Regions from separate parts of the Leifsonia sp. ZF2019 genome, predicted to be linked through region 2. Evidence: predicted binding sites of a transcription regulator. Region 2 holds the regulator's gene; the other holds the start of a gene.
The links. Region 2 encodes LexA, which represses DNA repair genes until DNA is damaged. Its sites were predicted from a motif close to TCGAACANNTGTTCGA; they were not measured.
Positions count from the first base shown of each region.

Region 1: IT072_RS11150 (DUF6504 family protein) is a predicted target of LexA. The motif match lies at 2,805-2,820, and genes of this name have one in related genera.

Region 1 covers NZ_CP065037.1:2,262,646-2,274,210, reverse strand. The annotation lists gene IT072_RS11165 (DNA polymerase Y family protein) at 1-786, opposite strand, end outside; gene IT072_RS11160 (hypothetical protein) at 787-1,482, opposite strand; gene IT072_RS11155 (DUF3097 domain-containing protein) at 1,609-2,445, opposite strand; gene IT072_RS11150 (DUF6504 family protein) at 2,496-2,786, opposite strand; gene IT072_RS11145 (DUF1707 SHOCT-like domain-containing protein) at 2,908-3,423, shown strand; gene IT072_RS11140 (VIT1/CCC1 transporter family protein) at 3,431-4,528, opposite strand; gene IT072_RS11135 (helix-turn-helix transcriptional regulator) at 4,539-5,501, opposite strand; gene IT072_RS11130 (cation diffusion facilitator family transporter) at 5,541-6,491, opposite strand; tRNA gene IT072_RS11125 (tRNA-Leu) at 6,668-6,752, opposite strand; gene IT072_RS11120 (M20/M25/M40 family metallo-hydrolase) at 6,909-8,228, shown strand; gene IT072_RS11115 (undecaprenyl-diphosphate phosphatase) at 8,276-9,139, shown strand; gene IT072_RS11110 (proteasome assembly chaperone family protein) at 9,163-10,104, opposite strand; gene IT072_RS11105 (HAD family hydrolase) at 10,192-10,902, shown strand; gene IT072_RS11100 (tRNA (adenine-N1)-methyltransferase) at 10,909-11,565, shown strand, end outside.
Region 2 covers NZ_CP065037.1:2,630,345-2,641,909, forward strand. The annotation lists gene hisB (imidazoleglycerol-phosphate dehydratase HisB) at 1-363, opposite strand, end outside; gene IT072_RS12865 (histidinol-phosphate transaminase) at 360-1,478, opposite strand; gene IT072_RS12870 (LysM peptidoglycan-binding domain-containing protein) at 1,562-1,930, opposite strand; gene lexA (transcriptional repressor LexA) at 2,171-2,854, shown strand; gene IT072_RS12880 (metallopeptidase family protein) at 2,947-3,297, opposite strand; gene metE (5-methyltetrahydropteroyltriglutamate--homocysteine S-methyltransferase) at 3,379-5,727, opposite strand; gene IT072_RS12890 (methylenetetrahydrofolate reductase) at 5,749-6,699, opposite strand; gene hflX (GTPase HflX) at 6,925-8,436, opposite strand; gene IT072_RS12900 (class I SAM-dependent methyltransferase) at 8,501-9,127, shown strand; gene dapF (diaminopimelate epimerase) at 9,173-10,051, opposite strand; gene miaA (tRNA (adenosine(37)-N6)-dimethylallyltransferase MiaA) at 10,054-10,977, opposite strand; gene miaB (tRNA (N6-isopentenyl adenosine(37)-C2)-methylthiotransferase MiaB) at 10,974-11,565, opposite strand, start outside.

The DNA.
Region 1 (11,565 bases), 370 kb from region 2:
GCGCACGGCGAAGGCGACCTGGTCGACCCGGTCGAGGGGAGGCTCGAACTCGATGGTGCGGTCCAGCTGCGTCGGCGGGGTGCGCGGCACGACCGCGGCGCCGTCGAATCCGCCGGCGAGGTCGTGCGCATGCTCGCCGCGTTCCCCGAACCGCTCGCGCACGTCGACCCGGTCGAGGGCGGCGAGGTCGCCGAGAGTGTGCAGGCCGAGCCGGCGCAGCAGCGGGGTCAGCTCCGTCAGACCGAGCTGGGCGACCGGCAGCGGGGCGAGGAAGGCGGGGGAGCCGCCGGGCGCGATCACCCGCACCCGGGAGGTGCCGGTGGAGCGTGCGGCCTGCCCGGCGGCGAACGGACCGTCGGCGATGCCGGCGCGGGCGTCCGGCAGTCCCAGCCCTTCCAGGCAGCGCAGCAGCTCGGCGGCGGCGGCCTCCTCGCCGCCGTAGTAGCGGGCCGGGCCGCGCGCCCGTAGCACGCAGGTGCCGGGTCGGACCGGCTGCACGCCGGGCGCGATCTCCTCGATCGCCGCCAGCACCGGCTCGAAGGCGCGCTCGTCGAGCACGGGGTCGTAGGGCAGCACCTCCAGCTGCGGGCAGCGCGACTGCGCCTCGCGCATGCGGAGGCCGCGCCGCACGCCGTCGGCGCGGGCTGCGGCGGAGCAGGCGAAGACGACGCCCTTGTGCATCAGGGCGACCGGGGCGTCGTCGGCCAGCTCCGCGTCGGCACGCAGCGCGGCGAGCACGGGCCAGTCCGGGCACCAGAGCACGATCGCGCGGGTGACCTCGCGCATCTAGCCCACCGCCTCCAGCCGGGTCGGACCCGACGGACGGAAGCTCTCGTCGGGTGCGGGCAGCCACAGCTCGGCCCGGCGGCGCGGTCCCGACCCGCCACGCGGCGCCGACTCGACGGTCACCCGCCGCGACGAGAGATAGCCCGCCCCGGCGCCGAGGCCGTCCCATCCGCTGCGCGCGACGGAGAGCGTCGCCTCGGCCTGCGGCCAGTCACCCGCGACGATCAGCGTCGCCTCCCGCTGCCGCAGACGGGCGCTCAGCCGGGCGACGTCCCCGTCCTTCGCGCGGGCGGGAGGGGCGATCGCCACGACCGAGAGCACGTCGACGACGGCCGCCGTGACCGTGAGCCACTGGTCGCCCGGATGCGGCACGAGCACGAGCCGCTCCAGGTCGATCCCGAACCGTCCGGCCGCTTCCGCACCGAAGTCGGGCATCCCCACGACCCCGCACCACGCGCCCGCCGCGCTGGGCCCGGCGAGCAGCGCCATCAGCAGGGTGGTCGAGCCGTGGACCGCGTACGCGGCTCCCGCCTTGAGCGCCCCGCCGGGCAGCAGCGGCCCCAGCGCGGGGTGCGTCTCGAACGTGCGGCTCTCCAGCTTCGTCGCCTGCATCTGCCGGATGCGCGACTGCAGCTCGTGCACCTGCGCCCGGTCGGCGACCGGATCGGCGAAGGCGGGAGCGGAGGCCGGGGACATGGCTCTATTTTCGAACATATGTTCGAACAGCGCAAATGCATTTTGGGGTGCGAACGCTGTGCGCAGCGGGACTCGTCCGCCCGGCGGGCGGGAGGGGCGACGGCGCAGCCGCCCGGCGTGCCGACCCTACGCCGGCTCGGTGACGAAGTCGATCAGCTGCTCGACCCGGCCGAGCAGTTCGGGCTCCAGGTCGGCGAAAGTGCGCACCTGGCCCAGGATGCGCTTCCATGCGCGCGCGATGTCCGCCTGGCTCTCGTGGGGCAGGCCGAGTGCGGCGCAGATGCCGCGCTTCCACTCGATCGAGCGCGGGATGGTCGGCCACGCCTCCAGCCCGACCCGAGAGGGCTTCACCGCCTGCCAGATGTCGACGAACGGGTGCCCGACCACGAGCACGTGCTCGCCGTACGGCCCGCGGGCGACCTTCTCGGCGATCCGGCTCTCCTTCGATCCGGCGACCAGGTGGTCGACCAGCACGCCGATGCGGCGGCCGCGGGTGGGGGCGAACTCGCGCACGATCGCGTCGAGGTCGTCGACGCCCTCCAGGTATTCGACCACGACACCCTCGACGCGCAGGTCGTCGCCCCACACGCGTTCGACGAGCTCAGCGTCGTGCCGGCCCTCCACGAAGATGCGGCTCGCGCGGGCGACGCGTGCCTTCTGCTCGCCGACCGAGAAGGAGCCGGACGCGGTGCGGCCACGTCCGTCGGCCGTGCGCTTCGGGACCACCAGCCGCACGGGCTCCCCGTCGATCAGGAACGCCGAGCCGAGGGGGAACACCCGCTTCGTCCCGAAGTAGTCCTCCAGTTCGACGGTCTGCGCCTCCAGCCGGGTGACGGCGCCGCAGAAACCGGTCGCCGCCTCCTCGACCACGAGATCACGCACTGCCTCCACATCGGGAATGGGCTTCTTGCCGGCCGTTCTCCATCCGGGGGCCAGCACATCGGATCCGTAGCGATCGTCCATCACCCCAGGAGGCTATGCGACGTGGCTGGGCGACCGGGGGAGCCACGCCCTCAGTCGAAGACGCGCACCAGGCGCCAGGTGCGGTCGGCGGCGTCGTGGCGCACGTCGAAGACGTGGGCGTCCCCGGCGTCGCTGGTCGCCTGGAACCGCCAGCCGCCGATCTCGCGCGGCAGCGCTCCCACGTCGTAGCGGTGCTCGCCGAACGGCCGCCACCACGCGGGCGCCTCCGCCCACACGGTCGGCATGTCGCTCACGCGGTAGCGCGTCGCCCGCCAGATCAGCCGCAACGGGATGCCGTCGTCGGTCGTCCACACGGCGACCGCTTCGTCGACATCGGTCATCGCAGCCACCTCCTCCATTCGAACGGATGTTCGAACGCGAGTGTAGACCGGACCGGGGACACGCGCATCCTGGACCGGTCGTCCTGCCCCCCGAGACCGCCGCCCTGGCATACTGGGCCGCATGACCGACCTCACCGACCCGTCCGGCGCGTCGCTGCGCCTCAGTAACGACGAGCGCGAACGCGCGGTCGCCGCCCTCCAGTCCCACGCGGCCGCGGGGCGGCTCGACGACGCCGAGCTGCAGTCCCGCGTCGCGTCCGCGCGCGCGGCGGTCACCCGGGGCGACCTCGCTCCGCTTTTCGCAGACCTGCCGGGGACCCTGCACCTCGACGACCACGCGACGACCTCACCGTCTCCCGCGAGCGCCCAGCCCGGCGCTTCCACGCCGCCGTCCCCACCGGCCGCCTCGTTCGCCCCGGCACCCCCGGCCGCGCCAGCCGACCCGTACGGCGACGACCGCTACCGCCCGAACAACCGCTGGGGCCTGCTGGTCGTCTCCGTGATGCCGTTCATCGCGGTCATCCTCTTCTTCGTCACCAGCGGCATCTGGGGCTACCAGTACAGCTGGCTGTGGTTCCTGCTCATCCCGCTCGCCGGCGCGCTCGTGTACGGCGTCGACGGGCCGCGGCGGCGCTAGCGCGACGCTATCCCAGCGCCGTCCCGAACAGGAGGCCCAGCACGTAGGTCGCCGCCGCTGCGCCGTACCCGATGGCGAGCTGGCGCAGCGCGCGCTTGAGCGGGGACGCGCCCGACAGCAGCCCGACGATCGCGCCCGTGGCGAGCAGGACGATGCCGACGAGAGCCGCCGAGACGAGGACGGCGGTCGTGCCGCCCAGCCCGAAGAGGTAGGGGAGGATCGGGATGAGCGCTCCGGAGGCGAAGAAGCAGAAGCTCGAGAGGGCGGCGCTCCAGCCGTTGCCGATCGCCTCGTGCTCGTCCTCGAGCGGTGCGCCCGCACCGGCGCCGACGGGGGCCTCGGCGGTGTAGGCCTCGAGCGTCCGCAGCGTCTCGCCGGCGCGCTCCTCGGCCTCCGCGGGGGTCATGCCGCGCGCCCGATAGACCAGCGTCAGCTCGTTCGCGTCCACATCGAGGTGGGGGAGGGCGGAGCGGGTCGCCGGGTTGGGGCTCGAGGCCTCCAGGAGCTCGCGCTGGGACCGCACGGAGACGTACTCGCCCGCACCCATCGAGAGCGCGCCGGCGAGGAGGCCCGAGATGCCGGTCAGGAGGACGACGTGGGTCGCGACGCCGCTCGCGCTGACGCCGAGCACGAGGGCGAGGTTGCTCACCAGCCCGTCGTTGGCGCCGAAGACCGCGGCGCGGAAGGTGCCGGAGAGCCGCTGGCGGCCACGGGCGGCGAGGGCGCGGACGACCTCCTCGTGCACCTGCTCGTCGGCGGCCATCTGCGGGGTCGCGTCGGCGTCGGTGGCGTAGGGGGAGCGGGCCTCGGCGCGCTGCGCCAGCGCGAGCACGAACACCGAGCCGAAGCGCCGGGCCAGCCAGCCGAGCATCCGGGTGCGCGCGTCGCCGCGCAGCGGCCTGCCGACCTGATCGCCCAGCAGATCGAGCCAGTGCTGCTCGTGGCGTCCCTCGGCGTCGGCGAGGGCCAGCAGGATCTCGCGCTCCTCGCCGCTGCGCCGCTGGGCGAGGTCGCGGTAGACCGCCGCCTCGGCGCGTTCGTCGGCCAGGTAGCGGCGCCACCGGCGGATGTCGGCGGGACTGGGGATGCGCTCGGCGGTGGTCATCGGTGCGAGTCTAGGCGACCCCGGCCGCGGCCTCCCGGAACCGGGCCGCCCAGTCGGCCGCGAGCACGCGCACGGTCTCAGGGCCTTCGATGACGAACGGGGCGCCGACGGCCGCCAGCCCGAACAGCGCCCACTCCGGGCTCTCCACCGCCATCCGCACCCGCGCTGTGGTGTCGTCGACGGGGGAGACCGTCGCCCAGCGGCCGATCGCCTCCTCGACACGCGTCGCCGATGCTCGGACGAGCGCGTCGACGACGACCTGCTCGGCCGGAGCGGAGAGGGAGGCGCGGACGTACTCGGCGGCGTCCTCCGCGGGCAGCGCGCGCGGGCGGAAGCGCGCCCCGGTGACACGCGGGTCCGTGAGGCGGTCGAGCCGGAAGCTGCGCCAGTCGAACCGGGTCAGGTCGTACGCGACGAGATACCAGCGCCGCCCGACCGACACCAGGCGATGGGGTTCGACCGTTCGGACGGACTCCTCGCCGCCGCGGGCGACGTAGGCGAACTGCAGCCGCTCCTCGTCGCGGCAGGCCTGGGCGACGGCGGTCAGCGTCTCGGCGTCGGCGACCGGGCCGCCCCGGAGTACGGTCGCGAGGGTCGCGACGCGGAGGGCGTTGACGCGACGCTTGAGCCGAGGGGGCATCACCTGGACGACCTTGGCGAGCGCCCGCACCGACGCCTCCTCGACGCCCGCGATTCCGCTCTGTGCCGCGGTGCGCAGCCCCACGGCGAGTGCGACGGCCTCCTCGTCGTCCACCACCAGCGGCGGGAGGGAGGCGCCCGCCGCGAGCTGGTAGCCGCCGGCGACGCCGCGGGTGGCGTCCACGGGATAGCCCAGGTCGCGCAGGCGGTCGACATCGCGCCGGAGGGTGCGCGGCGAGACGCCGAGCCGATCGGCCAGCTCGCTGCCTGGCCAGTAGCGATGGGTCTGCAGCAGCGAGAGCAACTGCAGCGTGCGCGATCCGGTGCTTGCCATGCGTCCAGTGTGCACCGGCAAGCGGCCGGATCGTGACCGCTATTCGAGCGCGCGCGGAGAGAGCGCGGGAGCTCCCGGGCGGGAGAGCGTGAGCACGGCCTCGGTGATGTGCGGGTCGCGCTCGAGGTAGTCCTCCACGAGGGCGAGGTCTGAGGCGACGTCCGATTCGCGGTCGTTCCCGACGAGGTCGACGGCGGCGACGAGGAAGAGCCGCTCGGGGCCGACGAACTCGAGATGAAGGTAGGTGACTTTCTCGACCTCCGGGTGGCGGAGGAGACCGGCGAGCACGGCGCGGTGGGCGCGGTCGGGCGCCGGCTCGCCGAGCAGGAACCGGCGATTGCGGTCGATCAGCACCACCGCCACGGTCGCCAGCAGCACGCCGACCAGGATGGAGCCGAGGGCGTCGTACACGGCCTGCCCGGTGAGCTGGTGCAGGAGGATCCCCGCGAACGCGATCACCAGCCCGATCAGAGCTGCAGCGTCCTCCGCGAACACGGCACGCAGCGTCGGGTTCGAGGTCATCAGCACCTGCTCGACGGTCCCGGTCCCGCGCTCGTCGGCCAGGATGCGCGCTTGGCGGTACGACTGGAGGAACGAGATCCCCTCGAACACGAACGACACCGCCAGCACGAGGTAGGCGATCAGGTAGTCCGCCTCGGGTTCGTTCGCGCCCAGCTCCGAGACTCCGTGCATGATCGACACCACCGCGCCCGCGGTGAACAGCCCGACCGCGGCGAACAGGCTCCACACGTACGATTCGCGGCCGTAGCCTCCCGGATGCGCGTCGTCGCGGGGGCGGGCGGCCGAACGCTCGGCTTGCAGCAGGAAGACCTCGTTGCCGGAGTCGGCCCACGAGTGCGCGGCCTCCGCCACCATGGAGGCGGACCCGGTCAGCACCGCCGCGACGGTCTTCGCGATCGCGACGAGCACGTTCGCGCCGAGCGCGAGCAGAACGGTGAAGACGCTCGACGCCGTGTGCTTCGTGGCCATGCCGGTCACCCTAGTCCCGCCCGCCGCTCCGATTTGGACCAAAAGTCGTGAAAGAGTGCGGGATACCCGCGATTCGGTCCAGAACTGCAGATGTCGGTACGGCGTCGCGGGCCGCAACGAGAAGTCGCGGGCCGCAACGAGAAAAGGTCCCGGTCGTGAGACCGGGACCTTCGCTGTGTCCGAGGGGGGACTTGAACCCCCACGCCCTATACGGGCACTAGCACCTCAAGCTAGCGCGTCTGCCATTTCCGCCACCCGGACGGGTGTTTTCGGCCTCCGGTCGAACCGGCTGCCGAAGAAAGACATTAGCACGGATCACGACCCCCGCTTCACATCGGCGGTGCATCCCGGGCGTGGCGCGTCACTCGCCGTCGCGGCGCGGACATCGCGCGCCCGCGGCCGGGTAGCGTGGGGGCCATGACCGACGACTCCACGTTCGACGACGCCGCCCTCGACGAGACCGCGATCATCGCCCGCGACCTCATCCGGTTCGACACCACGAACTACGGAGAGGGCCGGTCCAACGGCGAGACGGACGCGGCGGAGTATGTGGAGGCGCGGCTCGCGGCGCTCGGGCTGAAGCCGCAGCTCTTCGACTCCGACCCCGGCCGCACGAGCGTCGTCGCCCGGGTCCCGGGGCGCAACGCCGACAAGCCCGCCCTGGTGGTGCACGGCCACCTCGACGTCGTGCCGGCCGACCCGCGCAACTGGAGCGTCGACCCGTTCGGCGGCGTCATCGCGGACGGCCTGCTCTGGGGCCGCGGCGCGGTCGACATGAAGAACATGGACGCGATGATCCTGACCGCTGTCGGCGACATCCTGAACGCCGGGGAGCAGCCGGAGCGCGACCTCGTCGTCGCGTTCTTCGCCGACGAGGAGGACGGCGGTCGCCGCGGCTCGCACCACCTCGTCGACAACCACCCCGAGCTGTTCGCCGGCGCGACGGAGGCGATCAGCGAGGTCGGCGGGTACTCGATCGACCTCGCCGGGCGACGCGCCTACCTGCTGCAGACCGGGGAGAAGTCGCTGGTCTGGATCAAGCTGATCGCCCGGGGACGCGCCGCGCATGGCTCGCGGCTGATCCGGGACAACGCGATCACGCGGCTGGCGGAGGCGGTCGTCGCGATCGGCCGCACCGACTGGCCCATCCAGCTCACGGCGACCACCACGCGGCTCGTCGACGAGCTCGGCCGCCTGCTCGACGTCGATCCCGAACGGGTCGGCCCGGACGAGGTCGTGCTGCGCACCGGGACCGCGGCCGGGTTCATCCTGGCGACCCTGCGCGCCACCACGAACCCCACGCTCCTGGAGGCCGGCTACAAGCACAACGTCATCCCCGACACGGCGGAGGCGCTGGTCGATATCCGCACGCTCCCCGGTGACGAGGACCGCGTGCTTGCCGAGGTGCAGCGCCTGATCGGCGACGACGTGGAGGTGCAGATCATGCACCGCGACATCGGGCTCGAGGCCGAATTCGGCGGCGAGCTGATCGACGCGATCACCGGCACTCTCGAACGCCACGACCCCGGCGCGCCGGTTCTGCCCTACCTCCTGTCCGGCGGCACGGACAACAAGGCGCTGAGCAAGCTCGGCATCACCGGCTACGGTTTCGCTCCGCTCCGGCTGCCGAAGGACATGGACTTCCCTGGAATGTTCCACGGCGTCGACGAGCGCGTCCCGCTCGACGCGCTAGTGTTCGGTAGGGCCGTGCTCCGGGATCTGCTCAGCTCGTACTGAGCCGCCCGCGGCCCGCCCGCCCGACCGAACCTCCCGGAAAGCGACGCATGGAGTTCATCAACGCCCTCATCCTCGGGCTCGTCCAGGGACTCACCGAGTTCCTCCCGATCTCGTCGAGCGCGCACATCCGCATCGTCGGCGAGCTGCTCGGAACCGGGGCCGACCCGGGCGCCCGCTTCACCGCGATCATCCAGCTCGGCACCGAGGCCGCCGTGCTCCTCTACTTCTGGAAGGACATCACGCGGATCGTCTCGCGCTGGTTCCTGGCGCTGTTCGGGCGGATCCCGCGCAACGACCCGGACGCCCGGATGGGATGGTTGGTGATCCTCGGCAGCGTCCCCATCGTCGTCCTCGGGCTGTTCTTCCAGGACGCGATCGAGACGACCTTCCGCTCGCTCTGGATCGTCGCGACGACGCTCATCGTGTTCGGTGTCCTGCTCGGGATCGCGGACTGGGCGGGCGCGAAGACGCGCCGGCTCAAGGAGCTCACCTGGGGGCACGGCATCATCTTCGGCCTCGCGCAGGCCCTCGCGCTCATCCCGGGCGTGTCGCGTTCGGGCGGGACGATCACGGCGGGACTGTTCATGGGCTACCAGCGCCGCGCGGCCGCCCGCTACTCGTTCCTGCTGGCGTTGCCCGCGGTGTTCGGCAGCGGCTTCTATCAGCTCTACAAGGCGATCAAGGAGCCCTGCACCGAGGCGCTCGCGAAGGCGGGGACCTGCACGGTGGAGGTGTTCGGCCCGGTCGAGACCGCGGCGGCGACGCTCGTGGCGTTCGTGGTCGGGCTGCTCGTGATCGCGTTCTTCATGGGGTACATCTCGCGACGCAGCTTCCTGCCGTTCGTGATCTACCGCGTGGCGCTCGGTGTGCTGCTCATGATCCTGCTCGGCACGGGCGTGCTCGCCGCCTGAGCCGCGTTCCGCCGCGCGGCCGCTCAGCCGCGGCGCGGGTCGTCCGGCGCGCGCCCGGCGGTCCCGCCGTCGCGGCCGTCCCTGCCGTCGCGGCGGCGCAGGTAGCGCTCGAACTCCTGCGCGATGGCCTCACCGCTCGCCTCCGGGGAGTCGACCGTGTCGCGCGCCTGCTCCAGCTGCTGGATGTAGGACGCCATCTCCTCGTCGTCCGCTGCGAGCGCGTCGATCCCGGTCTCCCAGGCGGCGGCCTCCTCGACCAGATTGCCGCGGGGGATGGTGACGTCGACCAGCTCCTCCAGCTTGTCGATGAGCGCGAGGACCGCCTTGGGGCTGGGCGCGTTGTGGACGTAGTGGGGGACCGAGGCCCAGATCATGACCGTCGGGATGCCGACGTCTTCCGCACCTTCGGCGAGGGCGCTCAGGATGCCGACCGGGCCCTCGTAGCTGGAGCGCTCGATGCCCAGCTGGGCGCGCACGGTGGCGTTCTCGCTGGACGCGAACACCGAGATCGGCCGGGTGTGCGGCACGTCGGCGAGCATCGCGCCGAGGAAGACGACGGCGCCCACGTCGGCCGCGAGGGCCACGTCGACGATCTCGGCGGTGAAGCTGCGCCAGCTGCGCGACGGTTCCGTGCCGACGAGCAGGAAGATGTTGCCGGCGTTGTCGCCCGTCACGCTGAGCTCGGCGTCGTCGGCCAGGTCTTCCGGCACGTGCCCGGGCAGCGCGGGGCCGTAGACGATCGCCGACGGCCACACCAGGCGGCGGCGCCCGTCGACCTCTTCGACGACGGGACGGTTGAACTGGAAGTCGAAGTAGAGCTCCGGGTCGACTTCCGCGATGGGCACGACGTCGAGCTGCTCCTTGAGCGTCTTCACCGCGCCGCTGGCCGCTTCGCCCGCGTCGTTCCAGCCTTCGAAGGCGACCACGAGGATGCGCCCGTCGAGAATGCTGTCTGCGTCTGTCACTGAGCTCTACCTGGTCCTCTCGTGGCGGCCGTTCGACCGCCTCCCCACCAGAATAGGCCCGAGCGCGTACGGATAGACTTGTGGCCCGTGACCGTTCCGACCCCCGCCACCGCCTCCGACCGCTCGCTCCTCCCGGCCGCCGTGCTCTGGGACATGGACGGGACGCTGGTCGACACCGAGCCGTACTGGATGGCCGCGGAGGAGGAGCTCGTCGCCTCGTTCGGCGGATCCTGGACGCACGAGAAGGCGCTCCAGCTGGTCGGCCAGGGGCTGTGGACGTCCGCCGAGATCCTGCGGGCGAACGGCGTGGCGATGGAGCCCGACGCGATCGTCTCCTGGCTGACCGACCAGGTGCAGCACAAGCTCGAGACACTCGGCGTGCCGTGGCGTCCGGGAGCGCAGGAGCTGCTCTCGTCGCTTCGGGCGAGCGGTGTGCCCACCGCGCTCGTCACCATGTCGGTGCGGCGCATGGCGGAGCAGATCGTCGCGCAGATTCCCTTCGAGGCGTTCGACCTCATCGTCAGCGGCGACGAGGTGGAGCAGCCGAAGCCGCATCCCGAGCCCTACCTGCGTGCCGCCGGCCTGCTCGGCGTCGACGTGCGCGACGTCGTGGCGATCGAGGACTCGATCGTCGGGCTGACCTCGGCCGTCGCCTCCGGGGCCATGGCGATCGGCGTGCCGCACATCGTGCCGCTGCCGGAGTCGGACGAGCACGTTCTGTGGACCACCCTGGCCGGGCGCACGGCCGACGACATCGCCGCGGTCGCCGCGGCCCGCACCCAGACCCCGGAGGCATAGGCACCGATGAACGAGACCCCCCGCAGTTCCGGGCCCTTCCGTGCGGGCGACCGCGTGCAGCTGACCGGCCCGAAGAACCGGATGAACACCATCACACTGGTCCCGGGCAAGCTGTTCCACAGCCACCGCGGCGTGCTGGAGCACGACGCTATCATCGGCCTGCCGGACGGCTCGGTCGTCACGAACAATGCCGGCGTCGAGCATCTGGCGCTGCGCCCGCTGCTGACCGACTTCGTCATGTCGATGCCGCGCGGCGCGGCCATCGTGTACCCGAAGGACGCCGCGCAGATCCTGGCGCTGGCCGACATCTTCCCGGGAGCGACGGTGGTCGAGGCCGGTGTCGGCTCGGGCGCCCTCTCGCTGTGGATCCTGCGCGCGATCGGTCCGGAGGGCCGCCTGCACTCGTTCGAGCGCCGCGAGGAGTTCGCCGACGTCGCCCGCGACAACGCGGCCACCTTCCTCGGCTCCGACCCGGAGAACTGGTCCGTCACCGTCGGCGACCTCCAGGAGGCGCTGCCCGCGGCCGTCGAGCCGGGGACCGTCGACCGCGTCGTGCTCGACATGCTCGCGCCGTGGGAGACCCTCGACGCTGTGACCACCGCTCTCAAGCCGGGTGGGGTGGTCATCTGCTACGTCGCCACCGTGACCCAGCTCTCCCGCGTC
Region 2 (11,565 bases):
ACCGCCGTGCACCAGGTACGGGCGGCCGGAGAGGTCGACGACCGCCTGGACCAGGGCCTCGTCCAGGGGCACGAGCGCATCGCCGTACCGGGAGATGCCGCTCTTGTCGCCGAGCGCCTGACGGATCGCCTGACCGAGCACGATGCCGACGTCCTCGACGGTGTGGTGCACGTCGATCTGCGTGTCACCGTTCGCGCGCACGCGCAGGTCGGTCAGCGAGTGCTTCGCGAACGCCGTGAGCAGGTGGTCGTAGAACGGGACGCTGGTGGCGATCTCGGAGACGCCCGTCCCGTCGAGGTCGAGGCTCAGCTCGATGCTCGACTCGCTGGTCTCGCGCTGCAGGCTGGCGGTGCGATCGGTCATGACTGCGAGTTTACTGGGACGGCGGACGCGCTGCCGGACGGGCGCCCGAGCGCGGCCAGCGCCTCCAGGAAGGCGGTGGTCTCTGCCTCGGTCCCCGCGGTTACCCGCAAGTGGTTCGGGATGCCCACGTCGCGGATCAGGATGCCGCGCTCCAACAGCGCCTCGAAGACCGCGTGCGGGTCCTCCACTCCGCCGAACAGCACGAAGTTGCTGCCGCTGCGGTGCGGCGCGTATCCCAGGGCCGCGAGTTCGACGACGAGCCGGTCGCGCTGCTGCCGGATCTCCCCCACCATCGCGAGCATCTCGTCCGCGTGGGCGAGGGCGCCCACCGCCGCCGCCTGGGTCAGCGCCGACAGGTGGTACGGGAGGCGCACCAGACGAAGGGCGTCGACGACGGCCGGGTCGGCGGCGAGATAGCCGACGCGGGCGCCGGCGAAGGCGAAGGCCTTGCTCATGGTCCGCGAGACCAGGAGACGGGGGCGCCCGTCGAGCAGAGCGAGAGCGGACGGCTCTCCCTCGGGCATGAACTCGGCGTAGGCCTCGTCCACGACGACGATGCCACGGGCCGCGTCATACGCGGCTTCGATCGTCGCGAGGCCCAGCGGGGTGCCGGTGGGGTTGTTGGGCGAACAGAGGATGACGATGTCGGGGTCGGTGCGGCGGATCTCCGCCGCGGCGGTCTCCGGCGTCAGCTCGTAGTCGGTGTCGCGCGGCCCGGCGATCCAGTCGGTGCCGGTGCCGGATGCGAGCAACGGGTACATCGAGTACGTCGGGGCGAACCCGAGCAGGCTGCGGCCCGGCCCTCCGAACGCCTGCAGGATGTGCTGCAGCACTTCGTTGGATCCGTTCGCCGCCCAGATCCGGCTCGCGTCGAGGCCGTGGCCGAGGTAGCGCGCGAAGGCCTCGCGCAACTCCGTGAACTCGCGGTCGGGGTAGCGGTTGACGCCCGTGATGGCGACCGCGACGCGGGAGACGATGTCCGCCGCGACGTCCTCCGGCACCGGATGCGTGTTCTCGTTCACGTTGAGAGCGACGGGAACCGACTTCTGCGGGGCACCGTACGGCGTCCGTCCACGCAGGTCATCACGGATCGGGAGATCGGAAAGGGAGGTCACCACTCCATGCTAGCCAGGTCGACCGGCACGACTCCCCCGTATGACGCCCGGTCGATCGCGCTGCTCAGTGCTCGTACTTGGTCTCAGTGCTCGTACTTGGTCGGGACCGCGAGCTGCTGCCCGGGCGACACGACGCCGGAGGCGTCGAGCCCGTTCAGCTGCACCAGGTCGGCGATGACGTCGCGAGGATCGGCGCTCGGCGCGATGCGCTCCGCGACCGTCCAGAGCGAGTCGCCCGACTCCACCGTCACGTGCTGGAAGGCCACGTGGGCCTGCTCGCTGGTCGCCACGGCGCCGCCCCCATTGAGCGCGAACACCAGGGCTCCGAGGATGAGCGGGAGAGCCGCGAGCGTCGTCAGCACAGCCCGACCGCGTCGCGTGAGACGCAGCCGCGTGCGTGCGCCCGCGGGAAGAGCGGGAATCGTGCTGCTCACCATCACCGTCGTGCTCATGGCCGTGACCTCCTCGTGCGTCGCTGATGCGAAGCTGTGTTCCGAATGTATCTTCGAATGTCCGAAACCGCAAGACCCGATGCGCCCGAGAAATCCGCCCACGGATTTCGAGACACACTCGAACACATGTTTGTTTCCGGCCGTATCGTGGATACAGTTTCGATTGTCTGGACTTCACCTTTCCAGGCACCACCGACATTCGGGACGAGCGGATGCGGTCGAGCTCACGAAGGGACGAGCGTGTCGAACGAGAATCAGGCTCCGCGGGGCGGCACGCGCCGCCGAAAGAACCTCAGCGAGAAGCAGCTCGCCATCCTCGACGTGATCCAGAAGTCCGTGAACCAGCGGGGCTATCCGCCGAGCATGCGCGAGATCGGCGACGCCGTCGGCCTCTCCTCCCTCTCGTCGGTCACTCACCAGCTCAACCAGCTGGAGCTGAGCGGGTACCTGCGCCGCGACCCGAACCGCCCCCGCGCCCTCGAGATCCTCATCGACCTGCCGTCGTCGTCGTCCGAGTCCGTCGACTACGAGAACCAGACCCCTGTCGGCGACGCCGCGATGGTCCCACTCGTCGGCCGCATCGCCGCCGGCGTGCCGATCACGGCCGAGCAACAGGTGGAGGAGGTCTTCCCCCTCCCCCGCCAGCTGGTCGGCAACGGCGAGCTCTTCATGCTCAAGGTCGTCGGCGAGTCGATGATCGACGCCGCCATCACCGACGGCGACTGGGTCGTGGTGCGCCAGCAGAACACCGCGGAGAACGGCGACATCGTGGCGGCGATGCTCGACGAGGAGGCCACCGTCAAGGTCTTCCGGCAGCGTGACGGCCACACGTGGCTGCTGCCGCGCAACTCCAACTTCGAGCCGATCCTGGGCGACTACGCGCAGATCCTCGGCAAGGTCGTCGCCGTCCTCCGCGCCGTCTGACCCCTCCCGGGCGTCACGATTTGGACCAAATGTCGCGTTTGCGGAGCCGATAGGCGTTATTTAGTCCACATGGGCATGGGGATGCGCGCGCATCAGGCCCAGCCGAGCTCCTGCAGCTTCGCGTCGTCGAGGCCGTAGTAGTGCCCGATCTCGTGCACCAGTGTCACCCGCACACGGGCGCGCAGCTCGTCGACGTCCGAGCAGCTCTCCTCCAGGTTGTTGCGGAACAGCGTGATGCGGTCCGGCAGCTCACCGAATCCATAGACGCCGCGGGTCGTCAGCGGCCGTCCGCTGTAGAGCCCGAACAGGCGCGGCCGCTCCCCCGACGGCTGGTCCTGGATGAGGAACGCCACGTTGTCGAGGTGCCCGACGATCGCGTCCGGCAGCGCGTCGAACACGGCGCCCACCAGCTCCTCGAACTCGGCGTCGGTCATCTGCACCATGCGCCCATCCTCGCGCACGGGGCACGGCAGAGGGGCGCCGTCCGCCCACGGCGGAACGACGCCCTTCGGCGACCGGGAGGGTCAGGCCTCGACGGACACGCGCTCGCGCACCGCGCGCGTCGCCTCGATGATGTTGCGGAGCGATGCGACAGTCTCGTCGTATCCCCGTGTCTTCAGTCCGCAGTCCGGGTTGACCCAGAGCTGGCGACCGGGGATCGCGCCGAGCGCCGTCTCGAGCAGCTCGGTGACCTCGGCGACGGAGGGGACGCGCGGCGAGTGGATGTCGTAGACGCCCGGGCCGATGCCGTGCTCGAAGCCGGAGGTCTGGACGTCGTGCACGACCTCCATGCGGCTGCGCGCGGCCTCGATGCTGGTGACGTCGGCGTCGAGGTTGCGGATCGCGTCGATGACCACACCGAACTCCGAGTAGCAGAGGTGGGTGTGGATCTGCGTCTCGTCGCGCACGCCGGCCGTCGCGAGCCGGAAGGAGCCGACCGACCAGTCCAGGTACTCGTCCTGCGCGGCACGCTTCAGCGGCAGCAGCTCGCGCAGCGCGGGCTCGTCCACCTGGACGACGCGGATGCCCGCGGCCTCGAGGTCCTCGATCTCGTCGCGCAGCGCGAGCGCGACCTGGCGGGCGGTCTCGCCGAGCGGCTGGTCGTCGCGCACGAACGACCAGGCGAGGATCGTCACCGGACCCGTCAGCATCCCCTTGACCGGCTTGTCGGTGAGGCTCTGCGTGTACGTCGACCAGTCCACCGTGATCGGCTTCGGTCGCGAGACGTCCCCCCACAGGATGGACGGACGCGTGCAGCGCGATCCATAGGACTGCACCCAGCCGTTCTGGGTGACGGCGAACCCGTCGAGGTTCTCCGCGAAGTACTGCACCATGTCGTTGCGCTCGGGCTCGCCGTGCACGATGACGTCGATGCCGATCTCCTCCTGCAGGTCGACGACGCGCTTGATCTCGGCCTGCATCCTGGCGAGGTACTCCGCCTCGGTGATGAGCCCTTTCACCAACTGTGCGCGGGAGCGGCGGATGTCGCCGGTCTGCGGGAAGGAGCCGATGGTCGTGGTCGGGAGGAACGGCAGGCCGAGCGCCGCGTCCTGGGCCGCGAGCCGGTCCTCGTAGGCGCCGCGGCGGAAGTCGGCCTCGGTGAGCGCGGCCTCGCGGGCGCGCACCGCGTCGACCCGGACGCCCGGGGCGGAGGCGCGGTCCGCGAGCGACGCGGTCGCCGCCGTGAGCTCGTCCTGGATGGCCTCGTGGCCGTCCACCAGGCCGCGGGCCAGCACGGCGACCTGCCCGACCTTCTGGTCGGCGAACGCGAGCCACCCCTTCAGGCGAGCGTCGAGGTCGGGCTCGTCCTCGACGTCGTGCGGCACGTGCAGCAGCGAGGTGGAGGTGGAGACGGCGACGTCGGGGCTGAGCGACAGCAGCTCGGTGAGCGTGCCGAACGCGGCCTCGAGATCGCCGCGCCAGATGTTGTGGCCGTCGATCACGCCGCCGACGACGGTCTTGGTCGCGAGCGACCCGGCTGTCGCCGCGTCCAGCCCGGACGGCAGCGAGCCCCGGACGAGGTCGAGTGAGAGGGCCTCGATCGGCGAGGCGGCGAGGACGGGGAGTGCGTCGTCCAGGCTGCCGTACGGGGCGGCGACGAAGATCGCCGGGCGGTCGGCTGCGCCGCCCAGCGCGGAATAGGCGGTACGGAGCGCCTCCAGGACGGCCTCCCGCGGCTCCTCGATGCTCTCGCTGACGAGGGCCGGCTCGTCGAGCTGCACCCACGGTGCGCCGGCGGCGTCGAGCCGGGCGAGCAGCTCGCGGTACACCGGCAGGAGGTCGGCCAGGCGCGACAGCGGCCGGAAGCCCTCCGGCGCCTCGTCCGACGCCTTGCTGAGCAGCAGGAATGTCACCGGGCCGACGATCACCGGTCGGGTGACGAAGCCGGCGCCGCGCGCCTCCTCGAACTCGCGGACGAGACGGTCCGACGCGAGGCGGAAGTCGGTCTCCGGGCCGATCTCCGGCACCAGATAGTGGTAGTTGGAGTCGAACCACTTCGTCATCTCGAGCGGGGCGTTGTCGCCCTCGCCCCGCGCGATGGTGAAGTAGCCGGCGAGGTCGACGGAGCCGTCCGCGCGCGCGAGGCCGGAGAACCGGCTCGGTACGGCGCCGACGGCGACGGCCGCGTCGAGCACCTGGTCGTAGTAGCTGAAGCTCTCGGGGATGGAGGCGTCGTCGCGGCCCAGCCCGAGGCTCGCAAGCCGCTCGCGGGTGGCGGCGCGCAGTCCGGCCGCGGTCGCTTCCAGCTCTGCGGCATCGATCGTGCCGGCCCAGAAGGACTCGACCGCCTTCTTGAGCTCGCGACGGCGTCCGATGCGCGGGTAGCCGAGGATCGTTCCCGCCGGGAAGGCGGCACGGGAGGTGGAGGTCATGGTGGAGCCCTTTCGGTTGCGTCAGGAGGTGGAGACGGCGGAGGTGGCGTCGGCGGGCAGGACGCCGATCCGGTCGAGGACGGACAGCACCGCCTCGCTCTGGTTGAAGGTGTAGAGGTGGAGGCCGGGGGCGCCGCCGTCGAGCAGGCGCCGGCCCAGGTTCGCAGCCCACGCGATGCCGATCTCGCGGCGGCCCTCGTCCGTGGGCTCCACCTCGAGCTGGATGGCCAGGTCGCTGGGGAGGTCCTCGCCGCTCAGCTCGAGCATGCGGGCGAGACGCCCCGGCGATGTCACCGGCATGATGCCGGGCAGGATCGGGAAGGTGACACCCGCGTCCTTCGCTTTCTGTGCGAACGACAGGTAGTCCTCGGCGTGGAAGAACAGCTGGGTGATCCCGAGGTTGGCGCCGGCGGCCTGCTTGGCGAGCAGGGCGTCGATGTCCTGCGACAGCGAATGGGAGGCGGGATGCCCGTTGGGGAACGCCGCGACCGCGATCTGCACGTGCTCGCGATGGGCGAGCACGGCCTGGGCGTGCAGCTCCGGCACCGGCAGCTCCCCGTACGGAACGCGCTCCGCCTGGACGCGGTGGATGAGCTGGACCAGTTCGGCCGAGCTGCGGATGTCACCGAGGCCGTCGTCGCCGGGTGCGGCGTCTTCCGGCGGGTCGCCGCGCACGGCCAGGAAGCGCCGGACCCCCGCGTCGAGGAATTCACGGATGAGCCGGTTGGCCTCCTCGTGGGACGAGCCGACGCACGTGAGGTGCGCCATGGGGCTGACGTCGGTGTGCTCCAGGATCTGACGGAGCACGTCGAGCGAGGAGGTCCGCGACGAGCCGTTCGCCCCGTACGTGACGGAGATGAAGTCCGGTCGGGCGGCGGCGAGCCGCGCGATGGTCGCGGGCAGCGCGGCGGCGGCGCGCTCGTTGCGCGGCGGGTAGAGCTCGAAGGAGTACCGGGAGGTGGTACAGCTCATGGCGTCCTCAGGTGGTCGATCAGCGGCACGGGCACCCGGCCCGGCCGACGGCGCGCGTCGGGCGGAGCGGGTTCACGGGCGGGTGCCGGGCTCGGCTGTCGCACCACCGAGCGGATGACCGCGTCGGTTGAGTGAAGAATCTACAGGCGACGAAGGCCGGACGGAATCGTCTGTGTCATCATTCGACACACGCTCCCGTCCGGCCTCGTCACCTCCGGTCGTCGTTCAGACCGCGAACGGCTCGAACACCGCCGCGTACTCCGGCATGATCTTCGCGTGGACCCGCGTGCCCTCCTCCACGTATTCCGTGGAGAGGACACGTCCGCGCTCGTGCAGGGCCGAGATCAGGTCGCCCCGGTCGTACGGCACGACGAGCCGCACCTCGACCGACAGGTCGGGCAGCAGCCGGGCGATCGCCGCGAGCACCTCGTCGATCCCCTCACCCGTGCGGGCGGAGGCGAAGATCGCTCCGGGCTCCAGCCCGCGCAGCACCAGCCGCTCGTCCGGGCCGATCAGGTCGGCCTTGTTGAAGACCACGATCTCCGGGATGTCGCGCGCCCCGACCTCGCCGATCACGTCGCGCACTGTCGCCAGCTGCGACGCCGGGTCGGGATGCGAGCCGTCGACGACGTGGAGGATCACATCGGAGTCGGCCACCTCCTCCAGCGTCGAGCGGAACGCCTCCACCAGCTGGTGCGGCAGGTTGCGCACGAAGCCGACGGTGTCGGCGAGGGTGTACAGGCGGCCGTCGGCGGTCACGGAGCGGCGCACGGTCGCGTCGAGCGTGGCGAACAGGGCGTTCTCGACGAGCACGCCCGCCTTGGTCACCCGGTTCAGAAGGCTCGACTTGCCGGCGTTGGTGTAGCCGGCGATCGCGACGGAGGGCACGGAGTTGCGGTTGCGGTTCGCGCGCTTCGCCTCGCGGGCGGGCTTGAACCCGGCGATCTGCTTGCGCAGTTTCGCCATCCGGGTGTGGATGCGCCGACGGTCCAGCTCGATCTTCGTCTCACCGGGACCGCGCGACCCCATGCCCGCACCGGCGCCGCCGACCTGGCCACCGGCCTGGCGAGACATCGACTCGCCCCAGCCGCGCAGGCGCGGAAGCAGGTACTCGAGCTGCGCGAGCTCCACCTGCGCCTTGCCCTCGCGGCTCTTGGCGTGCTGGCTGAAGATGTCGAGGATCACCGCGGTGCGGTCGATCACCTTCACCTTCACGACGTCCTCGAGCGCGCGCCGCTGGCTCGACGCCAGCTCGGTGTCGGCCACGACGGTGTCCGCGCCGAGCGCGGCGACGATGCCCGCCAGTTCCTCCGCCTTGCCGCGCCCGAGGTAGGTACTCGGGTCCGGATGCGGGCGGCGCTGGAGCAGGCCGTCGAGCACGACGGCGCCCGCGGTCTCCGCCAGGGCGGCGAGCTCGCGCATGGAGTTCTCGGCGTCCTGCAGGGTGCCCTGCGAGTACACGCCGATGAGCACCACGTTCTCGAGTCGGAGCTGCCGGTACTCGACCTCGGTGACGTCCTCGAGCTCGGTCGAGAGCCCGCTGACGCGGCGGAGTGCCGCGCGCTCCTCCCGGTCGAACTGCTCGCCGTCGTGGGAGCCGTCGGCGGTCGCCGTGGACTGGAGCGCCTGCGCGCCCGTCCCGAACAGCGTCACGCTCGCACGGTTCTTCTCGGTCGCGAGCACGCGCGCGACGACGTCGTCGGTGCCGTGTTCTTCGATTTCGGTTCGTTCAGTCATTCTTCGTCCCCGTTCCGGGTCCATCCCAGTTTGTCAGTTCGGCTGCGTCCTGTACGGTCCTCTTATGGCGAGCGGAGACCACTACTTTTCCACGGCTCCCGAGAGCGAGATGAACCTGCGGCCCATCACCGTACGGCTGGCCGGCCAGACGTACGAGCTGACGACCGCGAACGGCATCTTCAGCCCCGAGCGCATCGATACGGGAACGAGAGTCCTGCTCGACCATGTCCCCGCTGCGCCGCCCGGAGGTCAGTTCCTCGACCTGGGCTGCGGCTGGGGACCGCTGGCTCTCACACTGGCTCTCGAATCCCCTCATGCGACGGTCTGGGCCGTCGACGTCAACACCCGAGCCCTGGATGTGGTGCGCTTGAACGCGCAGAAGCTCGGTCTCACCAATATTAACCCCGTCACCCCCGACGATGTTCCCGACGACCTGCTGTTCACGGCGATCTGGTCCAATCCGCCCATCCGGATCGGCAAGGACGAGCTGCACAACATCCTCACCCGCTGGCTCCCGCGCCTCGAGCCGGGGTCGGACGCGTGGCTGGTCGTGCAGCGCAATCTCGGCAGCGACTCCCTGCACCGCTGGATCGAGGCGGCCCTGCCTGAGCTGAAGACGACGCGCGCCGCGATCTCCAAGGGCTACCGCGTCCTCCGCTCGCACCGGCCGCGGCGCACCGCTGACGACTGAACCTCCGGGACGCGGCCGGAGCATTCGTGCCCAGCGCCGCTCGGCTCAGGCGAGCTCGAGGGTGCCCGTGTAGACCAGTTCCGCCGGGCCGCTGAGGGCGACGTGCTCGCCGTCCTCCGTGGCGAACATGCGCACGCCCACGGTCCCGCCCGGCACATCGACGCGCCACTGATTCGGTGCGCCGTCTCCCGCCCAGTACCGCACCGCGAGCGCCGCGGCGGCCGCGCCTGTTCCGCACGAGAGCGTCTCGCCGCTGCCGCGCTCGTGCACGCGCATCCGGATGCGGCCGACGCCGTCCTTGACGAGCGGCTCGTGCGGCACGACGAACTCGACGTTCGCGCCGTGCTCGGGCGCCGGCTCGAGGTGCGGGATGTACGTGAGGTCGGCGGCCTCCAGCTCGCTCTCGTCCGCGACCGCGACGACGACGTGCGGGTTGCCCATGTCGATGCCGAGGCCCGGGCGCGCGACCGGGAGCTCCTTCGCGCGCACCAGGGGCTCGCCGCCGTCGAGGTCCCAGCGCCCGAGGTCGACCTGGAATCCGGTGAGGTTGCGCTGCACATCGCGGACGCCTGAGCGGGTCCCGATGGCGAGGGTGTCTCCGTCGGCGAGCTCCACGAGCCCCGATTCGATCAGGAAGCGGGTGTAGACGCGGATGCCGTTGCCGCACATCTCGGCCGCCGATCCGTCGGCGTTGTAGTAGTCCATGAACCACTCGGCGCCCTCGTCCTCCGCGAGTGCCTCGACGCCCTCCGGGAGGTGCTTGGACTTCACCGCGCGGATGACGCCGTCGGCTCCGACGCCGAAGTGGCGGTCGCAGATCTCGGCGATCTGCGCGGCCGTCAGCGGAAGCCGTCCGTCCGGGTCGGAGTAGAGCACGAAGTCGTTGCCCGTGCCCTGACCTTTGGTGAAGTGGAGTGTCGCCATGCTCACAGCCTAGCGAGCGCCGCGTCCACGATCGCCGGGTCGTCGTACGCCAGCCAGTGGAGGTCCGGGTACCGTTTGAACCAGCTCACCTGGCGTCGCGCGTAGCGACGGGTCAACTGCTGGGTCCGGCCGATCGCCTCGGCCGTCGTCAGCTCGCCGCGCAGCTCGGCGAGGGCCTGGGCGTATCCGATGGCGCGGCCAGCGGTGATGCCGCGCTCGATCCCTCGAGGGATCAGGCCGCGCACCTCGTCGAGCAGGCCGTCGGCCCACATGCGCTCGACGCGGGCGTCGAGCCGGGTCACGAGCTCGTCGCGCGGCGCCGCCAGTCCCAGGAGCGTCACCGGCCGCCAGGGAACGGGCGTCTCGGGCAGGGTGCCGCTCACCGGCTCGCCGGTCAGCTCGGCGACCTCCAGGGCGCGCACGATGCGTCGGCCGTTCGTCGACCCGATGCGCGCGGCGGCCACGGGGTCGACCGCGGCCAGCCGTCGGTGGAGCATCCCCGGTCCCTGCGCCGCGAGCTCGGTCTCGAGACGCGCCCGCAGCTCCGGGTCGGTGCCGGGGAACCGGAAGTCGAACACCACGCTGGAGACGTAGAGCCCGGATCCGCCGACCAGGATCGGGACCGCACCGCGCGCCAGGATGTCGTCGACCGCGGCCCGTGCCTCGGGCTGATACCGGGCGACCGTGGCCTCCTCGGTGACGTCGAGGACGTCGAACAGGTGGTGCGGCACACCGCGCCACTCGCTCGCGGGGATCTTGGCCGTGCCGATGTCCATGCCGCGGTAGAGCTGCATGGCGTCGGCGTTGACGACCTCCGCGGCCTGTCCGCGCGCGCGCAGGCGCTCGGCGAGCGCGAGCGAGAGGTCGGTCTTGCCGGTTCCGGTGGCCCCGACGATCGCGACGACGCCGGGGCCGTCGGCGTTCAGCGCTGGCCGTCCGTCGGGTCGTAGATCGGCATCGTCCCGACGCCGGGCGAGGTCAGTGGCTCACGCGTGCGCAGCGTCGGGAGACCGAGAGACACGCGACCGCCGGCGTCGGCTGTGGCACCCGAACCGTGGGCGGGGACGGCACAGGACTCGGCCTCAGCGCGATCCCACGCGTCGCCCGCCTGCGTCCGACGCACCCGGAACGGACCGTCGGCGACGGCGTCGGCGATGAGGTAGTGCGGAGCGGCCTGCGTGACGCGCACCGTGACCACATCGCCCGGCCGCGGCGCCTCCGCTCCCGCCGGGAGCTCGAAGTGCACCAGGCGGCTGTCGCGGGCGCGACCGCTGAGCCGGCGCGTGTCGGCGTCCTTGCGGCCCTCGCCGTTGGCGACGAGCAGCTCGACCTCGCGGCCCACCAGCTTCTCGTTCTCTTCGAGCGAGATGCGCTCCTGCAGTGCGATCAGGCGGTCGTAACGCTCCTGCACGACCTCCTTGGGCACCTGGTCGTCCATCGTCGCGGCGGGGGTACCGGGACGGATCGAGTACTGGAACGTGAACGCCGAGGCGAACCGGGCCGCCTCCACGACG